Regions from separate parts of the Pseudobacillus badius genome, predicted to be linked through region 1. Evidence: predicted binding sites of a transcription regulator. Region 1 holds the regulator's gene; each other region holds the start of a gene.
What was found. The regulator Rex, encoded in region 1, represses fermentation and respiration genes when NADH is low (regulators of the CRP and FNR family bind a similar motif). The targets are predictions, from matches to a motif close to TTGTGAAATATTTCACAA.
Positions count from the first base shown of each region.

Region 2: B1A98_RS13700 (cytochrome c oxidase subunit 2A) is a predicted target of Rex. The motif match lies at 1,514-1,531, and genes of this name have one in related genera.
Region 3: B1A98_RS01140 (cytochrome ubiquinol oxidase subunit I) is a predicted target of Rex. The motif match lies at 1,740-1,757, and genes of this name have one in related genera.
Region 4: qoxA (cytochrome aa3 quinol oxidase subunit II) is a predicted target of Rex. The motif match lies at 1,536-1,553, and genes of this name have one in related genera.

Region 1 covers NZ_MWMM01000014.1:58,207-61,418, forward strand. Annotated here, with positions in the region: gene B1A98_RS16605 (CPBP family intramembrane glutamic endopeptidase) at 1-82, shown strand, start outside; gene B1A98_RS16610 (YdiK family protein) at 113-313, shown strand; gene tatC (twin-arginine translocase subunit TatC) at 382-1,128, opposite strand; gene B1A98_RS16620 (twin-arginine translocase TatA/TatE family subunit) at 1,146-1,325, opposite strand; gene B1A98_RS16625 (redox-sensing transcriptional repressor Rex) at 1,375-2,034, opposite strand; gene B1A98_RS16630 (ABC-F family ATP-binding cassette domain-containing protein) at 2,227-3,212, shown strand, end outside.
Region 2 covers NZ_MWMM01000008.1:86,462-89,673, reverse strand. Annotated here, with positions in the region: gene B1A98_RS13710 (argininosuccinate synthase) at 1-836, opposite strand, end outside; gene B1A98_RS13705 (hypothetical protein) at 1,053-1,370, shown strand; gene B1A98_RS13700 (cytochrome c oxidase subunit 2A) at 1,590-1,721, shown strand; gene B1A98_RS13695 (cytochrome c oxidase subunit II) at 1,737-2,225, shown strand; gene B1A98_RS13690 (b(o/a)3-type cytochrome-c oxidase subunit 1) at 2,222-3,212, shown strand, end outside.
Region 3 covers NZ_MWMM01000001.1:235,181-238,392, reverse strand. Annotated here, with positions in the region: gene B1A98_RS01145 (cytochrome d ubiquinol oxidase subunit II) at 1-285, opposite strand, end outside; gene B1A98_RS01140 (cytochrome ubiquinol oxidase subunit I) at 309-1,640, opposite strand; gene B1A98_RS01135 (TlpA family protein disulfide reductase) at 1,804-2,259, opposite strand; gene ahpA (biofilm-specific peroxidase AhpA) at 2,350-2,892, opposite strand.
Region 4 covers NZ_MWMM01000004.1:191,231-194,442, forward strand. Annotated here, with positions in the region: gene qoxB (cytochrome aa3 quinol oxidase subunit I) at 1-486, opposite strand, end outside; gene qoxA (cytochrome aa3 quinol oxidase subunit II) at 561-1,505, opposite strand; gene B1A98_RS09950 (S-layer homology domain-containing protein) at 1,838-3,212, shown strand, end outside.

The DNA of each region.
Region 1 (3,212 bases):
ACAATATTTTTATGCGGATGAATTGGAGCGGATGATGAAGGAAGCAGAACAACTACAAAGCTTGATTACTTGGGTTTTTTAGGCTGACAGCTTGACAATCTGGAGGAATTGAATGAAACAATCACCATTAACAACCGGGATCTTCTATTTGATTCTCGGCGGGTTCTTTACTTATTTAGCCATTGAAGACGTTAATACAGGAGGCTTCGGTTTTTTTACGTATTTGCTCATTTTGCTGGCAACGATGGATATCGGTTCCGGCATTCGCTTAATCTTTATGCATATGCGTTTGAAAAACGGCCAAAAAAAATAAGGCTGTTCTCTAAAAGGCTGGCTTCTGCTCATCGCGGAAGTCCGGCTCTTTTTTTGGACAGCCTTGTTTTATTCTGCATTCCCTGCTTCCACTTCTGCCTTCAAAGCCTTTTTATAGCTGACTTTAGAAATCCAGATGCTGATTTCGTAAAGAATCACCAAAGGAATCATAACGATAATTTGCGATATGACATCCGGCGGCGTAATGACTCCCGCCACAACAAGCAAAATGAAATAGGCATAGCGGCGGACCTGGGCAAGAAACATCGGAGTGATGATCCCAAGCCGTGTCAAAAACATCGTAACGACCGGCAGCTGAAACAGCAGGCCGAATGGGAGGGTAATTTGGAATAAGAATTGAAAATATTCATTAATGCCAATAACCTGTTCAATATTCAAATTTCCGGATAGCTTTATCATAAAATGAACGATATACGGAAAGAGAATGAAATAGGAGAAAGCAATTCCGGCAAGAAACAACAAAACAGACAGCGGAATATAGCTAAGCGTTACCTTTCTCTCTTTCTCAAGCAATCCCGGGCTCACAAAGGCCCACAACTGATAAAGAAGCATCGGGCTCGTCAATATAAAAGCAATCACAAAAGCCATTTGAAAATAAATTTTCAGCGGGTCCGTGATCCGAAAAGCATTCATGGTCAGTTCTTTTGCTTCATCCGCATGCTGTAAATAGCGGATAATCGGCTCAGCCAAAAATAAACCGGCAATCATAGCCAGGAATAAGAAAACGACTACTATAATGAGCCGTTTCCGCAATTCGCCGATGTGTTCATATATTGTCATGTCATGTCGACTCATTGTCATTCATCCTAACCTTACTGAGGATCTTTCTTGTCCTCTGGTTTATCGTCATCATCCGCCAGCCCTTTTGTCGCGTTTTTAAACTCTTTTAATGTGTCGCCTGCCGCGCGTCCGAGCTCCGGAAGTTTCTTAGGTCCAAAAATTAATATAGCTGCTCCGGCAATCAATATGATACTGCCTATGCTCAATCCCATTTGTGCAGCACCTCCTTTTCTCCATCATAACCGATTTTTCGCCATAATTCTATTCTGACTTTTCATCGGAGGCATCTGGATAATTCTTCAGAAAATAGACTAGCGATTGCAGCTCGACAGCCAGGTCAATGTGATGCACCCGGATCGTCGGAGGAACGTTCAATCTCGCCGGCGTAAAATTTAATATCCCTTTGATTTGGGCTTCCGCCAGACGGTCTGTGATGCCTTGTGCGGCCGATGAAGGAACGGTCAAAATAGCGACCGGCACCTCCTTCAGATCCAGCCTCTCCTCCAGCTCATCTAAATGGTAGATTGGAACGTCTCCAATAACGGTCCCCACTTTTTCCTCGTCTACATCGAACGCAATTTGAATCTTTGTATTATTATTCTTCATAAAGTTGTAATTTAAAAAGGCTGTCCCTAAATTCCCTACCCCGATAAGGGCGACATTGGTAATCTCATCCTGATCAAGCGTTTTGCGAAAAAACGACAATAAATAGCTGACATTGTATCCATAGCCTTTCTTTCCAAGTGCCCCAAAGTAAGAAAAGTCCCGGCGAATCGTTGCTGAGTCTACTTTGACGGCCTCGCTCAATTCTGCTGATGACACCCTCTGTTTGCCGGAAGAGTGCAAATTTTGGATAAATCGATAATATAAAGGCAGACGCTTTGCGGTCGCCTGTGGAATCTTCGGTGAATCATGGTTCATATTTATACCCCCAGCGCTTGCTGCTTCCATTCTAATAACCTGTCGATTCAATCACTTCTTCCATCATACAATATTTTGCGCAGCTTGTCTTTTAACTTTATCATCCTTTCCATTATCTTGAAGAGGTGAAAGAAAATTGCCCGTCCTTATAGAATCGGCTACACTTATAGGTAGAAAACTGAGGTGAAAAAGATGATTTTACTGCAAGTCCAACAACTGACAAAATACTTTGGCGCAGAGCTGATTTTATCTAATATCAAACTTGAAGTGCAAACGAGAGACCGGATTGCCCTCGTCGGCAGAAACGGGGCCGGAAAGTCCACCCTTTTAAAAATAATCGCGGGCATTCTCTCTTATGATTCCGGGAATATCTTAAAACCGAAAGAAGTCACTATCGGTTACCTCGCCCAGAATACGGGGCTGGAATCTGATTTATCCATTATGGATGAAATGCTGTCTGTCTTTTCACATTTGCGCAGCATGGAAGCGCAGCTGCGCCGCCTGGAGGAACAAATGGCCGACCCGGCAGTTTATGGGGATAGCGGTCAATATGAAAGAGTCACGAAAGAATATGATTTGCTGCAAAATAAATTTAAAGAATCCGGCGGCTATCAGTTTGAATCAGATATCCGTTCGGTTTTGCATGGGCTGAACTTCCAAGACTTTGATTACAGTACAAAAATTTCAACCTTAAGCGGCGGCCAAAAAACAAGGCTCGCCCTCGGAAAGCTGCTGCTGACAAAACCCGACATTCTCATCTTGGACGAGCCGACTAACCATTTGGATATTGATACGCTTTCCTGGCTCGAACAATATTTGCAGAGCTATAACGGGGCGATTCTAATTGTTTCCCATGACCGCTACTTCCTCGATAAAGTCGTGAACCAGGTGTATGAAATTTCCCGTCAGCATATCAAGAAATTCCATGGGAACTACAGCAATTATTTAAATCAAAAAGCAGAGCAATACGAAAAGGACATGAAGCTATTCGAAAAGCAGCAAGAGCAGGTAGCTAAGCTTGAAGATTTTATTCAGCGCAATATCGCCCGCGCTTCCACAACCAAGCGAGCGCAAAGCCGCCGCAAGCAGCTAGAGCGCATGGAACGGATGGAACGGCCAGAAGGCGATGAAAAATCAGCAAATATCATGTTTCAGATTGAGAAGCAAAGCGGAAATGA
Region 2 (3,212 bases), on a different contig from region 1:
ATGAGCGTCATAGCACCCGGACATTCGTACACTTCTCTTGATTTGATGCCGACGAGGCGATTTTCAACGTGGTCAATTCTTCCGACTCCATGTTTGCCGGCAATTTCATTTAGTTCAAGAATAAGCTGGGCTAAAGAGTAGCTTTGGCCATTCAGCGCAACAGGCACTCCCTGTTCAAATTGGATTTCAATTACTTCCGGAGTATCCGGCGTATTTTCAATCGCAGCCGTTAAGTCGTAAGCTTCTTCCGGCGGAGCAGCCCATGGATCTTCTAAGATGCCGCACTCATTGCTTCTTCCCCATAAGTTCTGGTCAATAGAAAATGGGCTGTCTAAGTTGATTGGAATCGGAATATTGTTTTGTTTCGCATATTCAATTTCTTCCTCACGCGACCATTTCCAGTCCCGTACAGGCGCCAATACTTCAAGATTAGGGTTTAGTGCTTTAATAGAAACCTCAAAGCGGACCTGATCGTTTCCTTTTCCTGTACATCCGTGAGCAACCGCGGTCGCATTTTCTTTTTCAGCTACCTCTACTAGCTTTTTCGCAATAAGCGGACGTGACAGCGCAGACACTAGCGGATATTTTCCTTCATATAATGTATGGCCTTGAAGAGCAAGCAATGCATATTCATTTGCATATTCTTCTTTCGCATCAATCATATAGCTTGCCACAGCGCCAACTTGTAAAGCTTTGTTTTTAACAAACTCTAAATCTTTCCCTTCGCCCACATCTAAACAGCAAGCGACAACGTCATATCCTTTATCTTTTAACCACGGAATGGCTACTGATGTATCCAGGCCTCCGGAATAAGCTAACACTACTTTTTTGTTCATTGATATATCCTCCTCTAAGCTGCTATCTGTTAGTATAAATATACAATCATTTTTATTTTTATTCTTTTCTATGAATAGAATATATCATGTTATTTTCCTCCTTTCAAGTACTTATTTGAAAAAAATTCATTTTGTTGAATAAATACTCACCTTTTTTTCTTTCCTTTGCAGAAAAGCCGGGAAACAGCTACGATAAAAGAAAAAAAGGAGAAGACTATGCAATTTTTCTTAAATCAGCGGCTTGGCATTTTGCTTCCCCATTCTAATAAGAAATGGAGCGACTATCCTGTCACAGAACAGGAGCAAATCCTTGAAAGGTGGGAAAGAATCCGCGGAAGCATTCCTGAGCGGATCCAAGCGCTTGAAAAAGAGATTAATATTTTGCAAAGCCGGCTGGAGGAGGAGGAAGAGTTCCTTTCCTCCTGCCGTATTAATGAAGAAATTAGTGAGATTGCTTCTATTATTAATGATTTATGGATTTGGTTTCGCACCTCTCCATCTATTGAGAACCCTTCCTTTCCCCCTTCTGATTAAAAACAAAGACCGGCAGCTGATAGCTGCCGGTCTTCATATGAGAAGAACCTGTTTATTTTGTCTACATTTCCCGCCTCATTTTTCTGATCCAATATCAGGATTTCATCATTTCTTCACATTACCGTGAAATAATCTTCACATTTATGTGAAGATTATCACAAAGTTTCAACGTAAAATGATAATAGATATTTAATCCTAATCGCAAAGGAGGATAACCGCATGAAGAATGAAAAAGAGAAAACGTATCCAAAAGATTCATTAAAGGGAACTTTCCTTTCTGTCCTTACGGTTGGAGGGATTATTCTTTTAGCTTGGTTCATCGCGTGGAATTTGTTTATATCAAGAATGTAATGGGGAGGAAGTTCTATGCATCTGCACAAATATGAAAAATTATGGCTGGCTTTCGGAATTAGTTCACTTGTTTTATTTTTAGTCATTGTGGGAGTTAATGCCTTTGTAGCCGGAAATCAGCCGCCAAGCTCCGCAAAAACTGTAGATCCGGGAGCGGTGGAGGTCACAGCTCCATTTGATCAGCCCGGGCTGAAAAAAATCGGCGACAACGAATATCAGCTCGTTGTTGTAACTTCGGCTTTTTCCTTCGATGTCGGCACGCAGGATAAAGTAGTAGAAATCCCTAAAGGAGCCACTGTCCATATCGTGGCGACAACGAAAGACGTTGTTCATGGGTTTGAAATTGCCGGCACAAATGCCAACATGATGCTTGAGCCCGGCCATATCAGCGAAGCCACTCAGGTGTTTCGAAATGAAGGTGAATTTACGCTTTTATGCAATGAATATTGCGGAAGCGGACATCACTTAATGCATGCAAAAATAAAGGTGGTTGATCAATCATGAGGGAAACAATAGCCAAAGTAGATAAGAAAGATGCCAAACTGGCTTTAGCACATATGATTGTTGCATTTACCGCTTTGTTTCTCGGCGGCATCTGCGGGCTTTTGCAAGTGCTGGTCCGCTCCGGAAAAATGGAACTTCCTGCAGGCATCGGTTATTATCAGCTTCTTACCGCTCACGGCGTGTTACTTGCTCTTATTCTAACAACTTTTTTCATTATTGGTTTTCAATTCGCCGGCATGAGCCGGACCGCCGGTACCCTGTCTGATAAAACCCGCCTCGCTGGCTGGATCGGCTTCTGGACAATGACAATCGGCACAGCAATTACGACTTTTTACATTTTAACTGGTGAAGCATCTGTCCTTTATACGTTTTACGCTCCCCTCCAAGCCCACGTTGGCTTTTACATTGGGCTGGCTTTAGTGGTTGTCGGAAGCTGGATTGCAGGATTTGCTATGTTCGTCCATTATGCAAAATGGAAAAAACAGCATCCAGGCCAAAACGGCCCGCTGTTAAGCTTTATGATTGTTGTCAATATGGCTCTCTGGCTAATTGCCTCTCTTGGGGTGGCAGCTACTGTTTTGCTTCAATTCATTCCATGGTCTCTTGGCTGGACAGAAAACATTAACGTATTAGTCAGCCGGACGCTGTTCTGGTATTTCGGGCATCCGCTTGTATACTTCTGGCTGCTTCCTGCTTATATGATCTGGTATGTGGTGATTCCAAAAGTTATTGGCGGCAAAATCTTTTCTGATTCTCTGGCAAGAATGTCGTTTATTTTATTCTTATTCTTTTCTGTTCCGGTTGGATTCCATCACCAATTAACAGAGCCTGGTATTGATCCATTCTGGAAATACATTCAGGTAGTACTGACGTTAATGGTTGTTATTCCTTCTCTCATGACAGCATTCAGTATGTTCGCCATGTTTGAACGGTTCGGCCGCTCCAAGGGGGCCAGCAGCCTATTTGGCTGGCTCAGATTCCTTCCGT
Region 3 (3,212 bases), on a different contig from region 1:
CAAAATAATGGCGATGCTGCCCGGAATCAGCAGGGCGGTTCCAAAATAGTAAGCCGTGCTTGGAAAAAAGCCGACAATTCCTACAAAGAAAAACACAAAGAAAACATTTGTTACTTCCCAAACCGGCGATAGGTATCTGGAAATTAAATCATTAATTAAATGATCTTTCTTTGTGATTTTTCCGTAATAAGCGAAAAAGCCGGCACCGAAATCAATGGACGCAACGATCAAATAGCCGTATAAAAATGTCCATAGAACCGTAATGCCGAGAAGTTCTAAATTCATTTCTCTCATCCTCCTCTACATAATCAAAGGTTCGGGAAGCGCTGTTCCAGTTCAGCTTCTGCCGGCGTATTTTTAAACATGCGAATCAATACAAAGACGCAAATCACTCCGAGCACCAGATAAAGAAGAGCAAACAAGATAAACGTGAGCCCAACACCGTCACCTGTAGTGGCAGCCTCTGATACTTTCATATACCCTCTCAATATCCATGGCTGACGTCCTACTTCAGCGTAAATCCAGCCAAATTCAATTGCCAGCATCGCCAGCGGGCCGGATGCAACAATCATCCACAGCAATGGCTTATTCAGCTGATTAAACCGTTTGAGCTTATCCAGTAAAATGTAGATGCCGGAAACGGCAAGAACGAAAAAGCCGATGGACACCATAAGGTCAAACATGTAATGCACCCATAGCGGCGGCCGCTCATCTTCTGGAAATTCGTTCAGCCCAATAACCTTCGTATCGAATGAGTTACCAGCTAAAAAGCTTAAAAACTTCGGCAACCGGAGTTCATATTTTATTTCGTTATTTTCGTCCAGCGTACCGAATAAGATCAAGTCAGCCCCTTCTTCTGTTTCAAAATGCCACTCGGCAGCGGCCAGTTTTTCCGGCTGCACTTCAGCCAGGAACTTGGCGGACACATCCCCCGCCACTGCAGTAAGGATCGAAAAAATAAAGGTGCAAATCATCGTCAGGCGCAAAGCCTTTCTTTCATATTCACTCCGCTTCCCTCTAATAATAGCGAAGGCGGCTATAGCGGCAAGCACAGCAGCGGCAGTCATATAAGATGTCGTTAATACGTGAAAAACCTTCGAAGGGGTAGCCGGGTTGAACATAGCAGCTATCGGATCAATATTTACCGCTTTTCCGCCTTCCAACTCAAATCCTTGCGGTGTATTCATGAAAGAGTTGACAGTTGTAATAAACAAGGCGGAGGCGGAAGACCCAATCATTACCGGAATGGTCAACAGCCAGTGTGTCATTCGATTTTTAAACCGGTCCCAAGTATATAAATATATACCGAGAAAAATAGCTTCAAAGAAAAAAGCAAAGGTTTCCATAAATAAAGGCAGGGCAATCACTTGGCCGGCTACCTCCATAAAGCTCGGCCAAAGGAGCGAGAGCTGAAGGCCAATGGCCGTTCCTGTCACCACACCAACCGCTACCGTAATCGTAAAGCCGCGCGCCCAGCGTCGCGCCAACAATAGATAATAAGGGTCATTTCTTTTAATGCCTATGAATTCAGCGATAGAAATCATAATAGGGACCCCTACGCCGATGGTAGCGAAAATGATGTGAAATGCCAATGTCATTGAAGTCAGCATTCGGCTGAGCATGACACTATCCAGTTCCATAAAGAGACCTCCCCAATTTTTTAGTATTGAATGTATTTTGCCTGTTCTCTCCATTCTAAACGTCCGCTATGAGGAAAGAAAGAAAGCTTCTTGAAGATTTTGTGACTGTTTTCACAAACTCTCTTTAATAAAAAACCAGCTCATCGGCTGGCTTTTTTTGTAATTAAGCTTCTTTTTCCATTTCATCCAGAACACGGTTCACGCGTTTCTCAAGCATCTTCATTCCGCTTCCTCCTGCTTGGAAATGGCGAAGGTTGCCGTCTTTATCAAACACATAATAAGCAGGAACGTATTGGTTTTCAAACGCTTCTGTCAATTTGTGCTCGCTGTCTACAAAAATCGGCTGTGTAATGCCATGTTCTTCAGCCACGGCTTTAATTTTTTCAAGGTCCAGATCATCCTCGGAACGAGGCATATGCACAGCGACTACGTTCAGCTTATCACTGTATTCATCGCGGAATTCATTTACTTTCGGCATAGCCTCTTTACATAAATGGCAGCTGATTGACCAGAAATGAATCAATGTTGGTTTTTCGCCAACCAACTCAGATTTCGTCACTTCGCCATTCAACCAGGCAGTAGCTCCTTCTAATTCTGGCATTGGTTCTCTTAACTTCATTAAAAACAGCCTCCCTTGTTATTTCCAAAAAAGGCCTAACAAAATCCGTTAGGCCTGTACAATTTATTACTTTCAATTGTGTAAAATCTCTTACAGAGTTTTTTGACCTGGCTTCCAGTTCGCAGGGCAAAGTCCGCCTGTTTGAAGCGCTTGAAGCACGCGAAGAGTTTCATCTACGTCACGGCCAATGTTGTTATGGTTTACTACTTGGTATTGAAGTTCGCCTTCTGGGTTAATGATGAACAAGCCGCGAAGCGCCACGCCTTCTTCTTCAATTAACACGCCGTAGTCGCGAGACACAATATGGTTTGTATCAGCAGCTAATGGATATTTAAGATCGCCAAGTCCGTTGTCTTTGCGGTCTGTATTGATCCATGCTAAGTGAGTATGGATTGTGTCTGTAGATACGCCAATTACTTCGGCATCTAAATCTTCGAACTCATCATAGCGGTCAGATAGGGCAGTGATTTCTGTTGGGCATACGAAAGTAAAGTCCATTGGATAGAAGAACAATACTGTCCATTTGCCGTTTTTCATGTTTTCTTCAAGACTTACTTTTCCAAACTCCTTGTTTGCCAATACTGCGTCCATTTCAAAACGTGGAGCTTGTTTTCCTACCATGCGTTCTGCCATTAGTAAAATCCCTCCAAAATAGAATTCTTTATAAATGAGAAAGTAAAAGAGTATTCTCAATTACTTTCCTTATCACACTTATTATTATAAAAGATATAAGTATTTACGTCAACTATTGTTTATAATAATTTTAAAAAAGAAATAAGTATAAACGATAAGCAGACAAGCTTAAAAACACCCTTTACTGTTATTCCCTGATGGTATTTTTTTAAACGGTATCATTTATACCCAGTGTAACATGATCTTGCCTTCCAACCAAATAATAACCTTTACAGCTATCATAAGGAAAGCGGAGCCTATCCCGTTGTTGCTTATCCGCT
Region 4 (3,212 bases), on a different contig from region 1:
GGCATCCGGCGACCCTCCAATAACGAATGAGATGTTAAATAACATAGCCCCGGCAAAAAACAGCCAGAAGCTGATGGCATTTAAGCGCGGAAACGCCACGTCACGCGCCCCAATTTGCAGGGGAATGACAACGTTCATTAAACCAATAACAAACGGCATAGCCATAAACAAAATCATAATGACTCCATGAGTCGTAAAGATTTCGTTATAGTGTTGCGCATCGAGTAAGCCGTTTTCCGGTCTAGCGGTTTGCGCCCGCATTAACAAGGCATCTACTCCGCCCCGGAACAGCATAAGCAAAGCACTCAAAATATACATAACGCCAATACGTTTATGATCAACGGTCGTTAACCATTCGTTCCAGAGGTAGCCCCATTTTTTAAAATAGGTCAACCCGATTGGAATAGCCAGCGAAACAACCGCGATGGCAACCATCGAAGCATAAATCATCGGTTCGCCGGTTACGAAAAATTCATCCCATTTCATATTGGATGACTCCTTTCCAAATTGTTACTTTAGACAAATGTTTTATTCACTAGCAGGGAAGATGAGTCGCTGGTTTATTGATGCTCTTTATTTTCCATATGCTCCATATGGTCCATATTGTCGTGTTCTTTGTGATCCTCATGGCCTGTTGGCTGATCTTCCTTCTCCTCACCATGATGATGTCCGGCATGTTCTCCTTCTGGAGCTGGCTTAAACTCAAGGTGAGTGGATGTATACGTTTTACGTCCTACATGAGGTGTTTCCAAAAGTTGATCAAATTCTTTTTCAGTTAATTTTGGTGCTGTCTGTTTTACATCACTGACCCATTCTTTATACTCGGATGGCGTCATCGCTTGGGCCTCAAACTCCATGTGGGCAAAGCCCTCACCGCTGAAGTTAGAGTTCTTGCCCATATAAGATCCCGGTGTATCAGCTGACAAATGAATTTTCGTCACCATGTCACTCATAGCATATTTCTGACCGGCAAGCTGCGGAATCCAAAAACTCGTAATCGGTCCATAAGAATATAAGCGGAACTCAACCGGACGATCTGTCGGAAGATTGACATAGTTGACGGTTTCAATTCCTTCTTCCGGATAGCTGAAATGCCATTTCCAGTTAGAAGAGGAAGCATAAATGACAAGCGGCTTCTCGTTAGCATAGCCTGCAGGCACGCTCTCCACTTTATCCGTTGTCCGAACCGTAACGACAGACAATATAATTACAATAATAATAGGAATGACTGTCCAAATTAATTCTAGCCATTTGTTTCCTTCTTCATGAGGAGGCTCATAGTCTTTATCCATCTTGGAAGCACGATATTTTACAAGTACAAATGCATAAAGGATATAGACAACCAGCAAGATACCGACCATCATCATAATCGAAAAAATAATTGTATCGGATAATGTTTTTGCTTGTGGCCCTTTAGGATCGAGAACCATTAACGGGCTGTCACAACCGGCCAGTGCAGTGGAAACAGCGAAGATCACGGATAGTAATAACCACTTTACTTTCATTTTTAACCCCTCTCACTTCATTTGAACTTTATGTGCAATATTTCACAATAATTTTTGAAACCCTTATCCATCTAACTTCCTAGTATCTCCTTTCTGTATTTGCATGATTATCATAGTCCTATCCAAACTAAAAAACAAATAGAAATATATCGTGTCACAAAAGATTCAATATTGTAAGTAAATGACTGGAAAAACAGAAATCTAGTATATTTTATTCCATAAAAAGGGACATAAAGAGCCTTGCTTTTCCTTCGCTCATTGTCAGCGGAAATGTTCTATATTACTATTAAAATGAGACTAATTTCCTTTAATAGGAGAATGGAGGAAAAATCATGAAAGAAAAACAAAAGTGGAAACGGATTGGGCCTATTTTACTTGCGGCTGCTATCGGCACAAGCGGCTCCTTCCTGCCGGTTCAGCCTCACACCTCTGCCCACGCGCAGGAACCGGCCAAAAAGAAAACAGAAAAAAAGGCAGAAGAAACAGCCCATCTCTTTATGTCGGCTGTACTGGAAGAAAGATGGGCCGATGGGTATCATTTATTTAATGAAAATTTAAAAAAGTATGTTTCTATCGAGCAATTCCCCTCCATTTGGAAGGCTAAAACCGCCCCGTTTGGAAAGCTGGGAAAACCGCTGGCCGTGAAAACAGCGGCCAATCAAGTACATACTAGTATAACGCTGACCTATCAGGCGGCTCCTTTTCCTGTCGACATTACGATTCATCTTGATCCAGCAGGAAAAATTGATGACTTTTTTATTCCTTTTTATGCTGCGCCGCCAAGTCAATACAAGCCTCCTGTTTATGACAAAACAGACAAATATACAGAGCAAGAAGTGGCCATTGGCAAAGGGGAATTCGCGCTTCCAGGCACATTGACACTTCCAAAAGGCAAAGGTCCGTTTCCAGCAGTCGCTCTTGTCCACGGTTCAGGTCCGAATGATCGGGATGAGTCCTTAAATTCAACGAAGCCCTTTCGTGATCTAGCAGTCGGCCTGGCAAATAAAGGCATTGCTGTTCTCCGTTATGAGAAATTAACAAGAGAGCATCATATAAAGGCTGGGATGAATCCAAAGCTTAGTTTACAGGAAGAGACGATTGATGATGCCCTTGCAGCGGTTCAGTTTTTGGATAGTCTTCCGGAAGTGGGCGATCAATTGTATGTCTTGGGCCACAGCCAAGGAGGCTATGCATTGCCACGTCTTTTAAAGGAAGATGCTGCACACCGGATTACAGGAGGCATTATTGTAGCTGGTCCTAGCGGCAAATTTCAAGATTTGATGCTATGGCAGCAGCGCGCAGCGGCAGAAAGGGCGAAAAAACAACCGCTTCCTCCAGAAGACTTACAAGCAATCGAAGCCAATCTGGCCTTCTGGGAGCAGCAAATCGCGTTGATCAATAATCCGGACTATACAAAAGAACACCTTCCGGAGGGATTTCAGCTCGGTAATCCGTACTGGTGGTTCGAACTGCGTGATTATGTTCCGGCTGAGTTAGCCGCCGAGCAACAGGTTCCGCTTCTTATTATGCAAGGACAAAAAGATCTGCAAGTGCCCGCTTCGGAATTAACAAAATGGAAAAATGCACTTGCTCACCGGAAAAACGTTTCTTATAAAATGTATCCAGATTTGATTCATTTGCTTGTGAATGCCAAAGGGGAGCCGGATTATTCAGAATATAATGTTCCAGCGAATGTTCCCGAAGAAT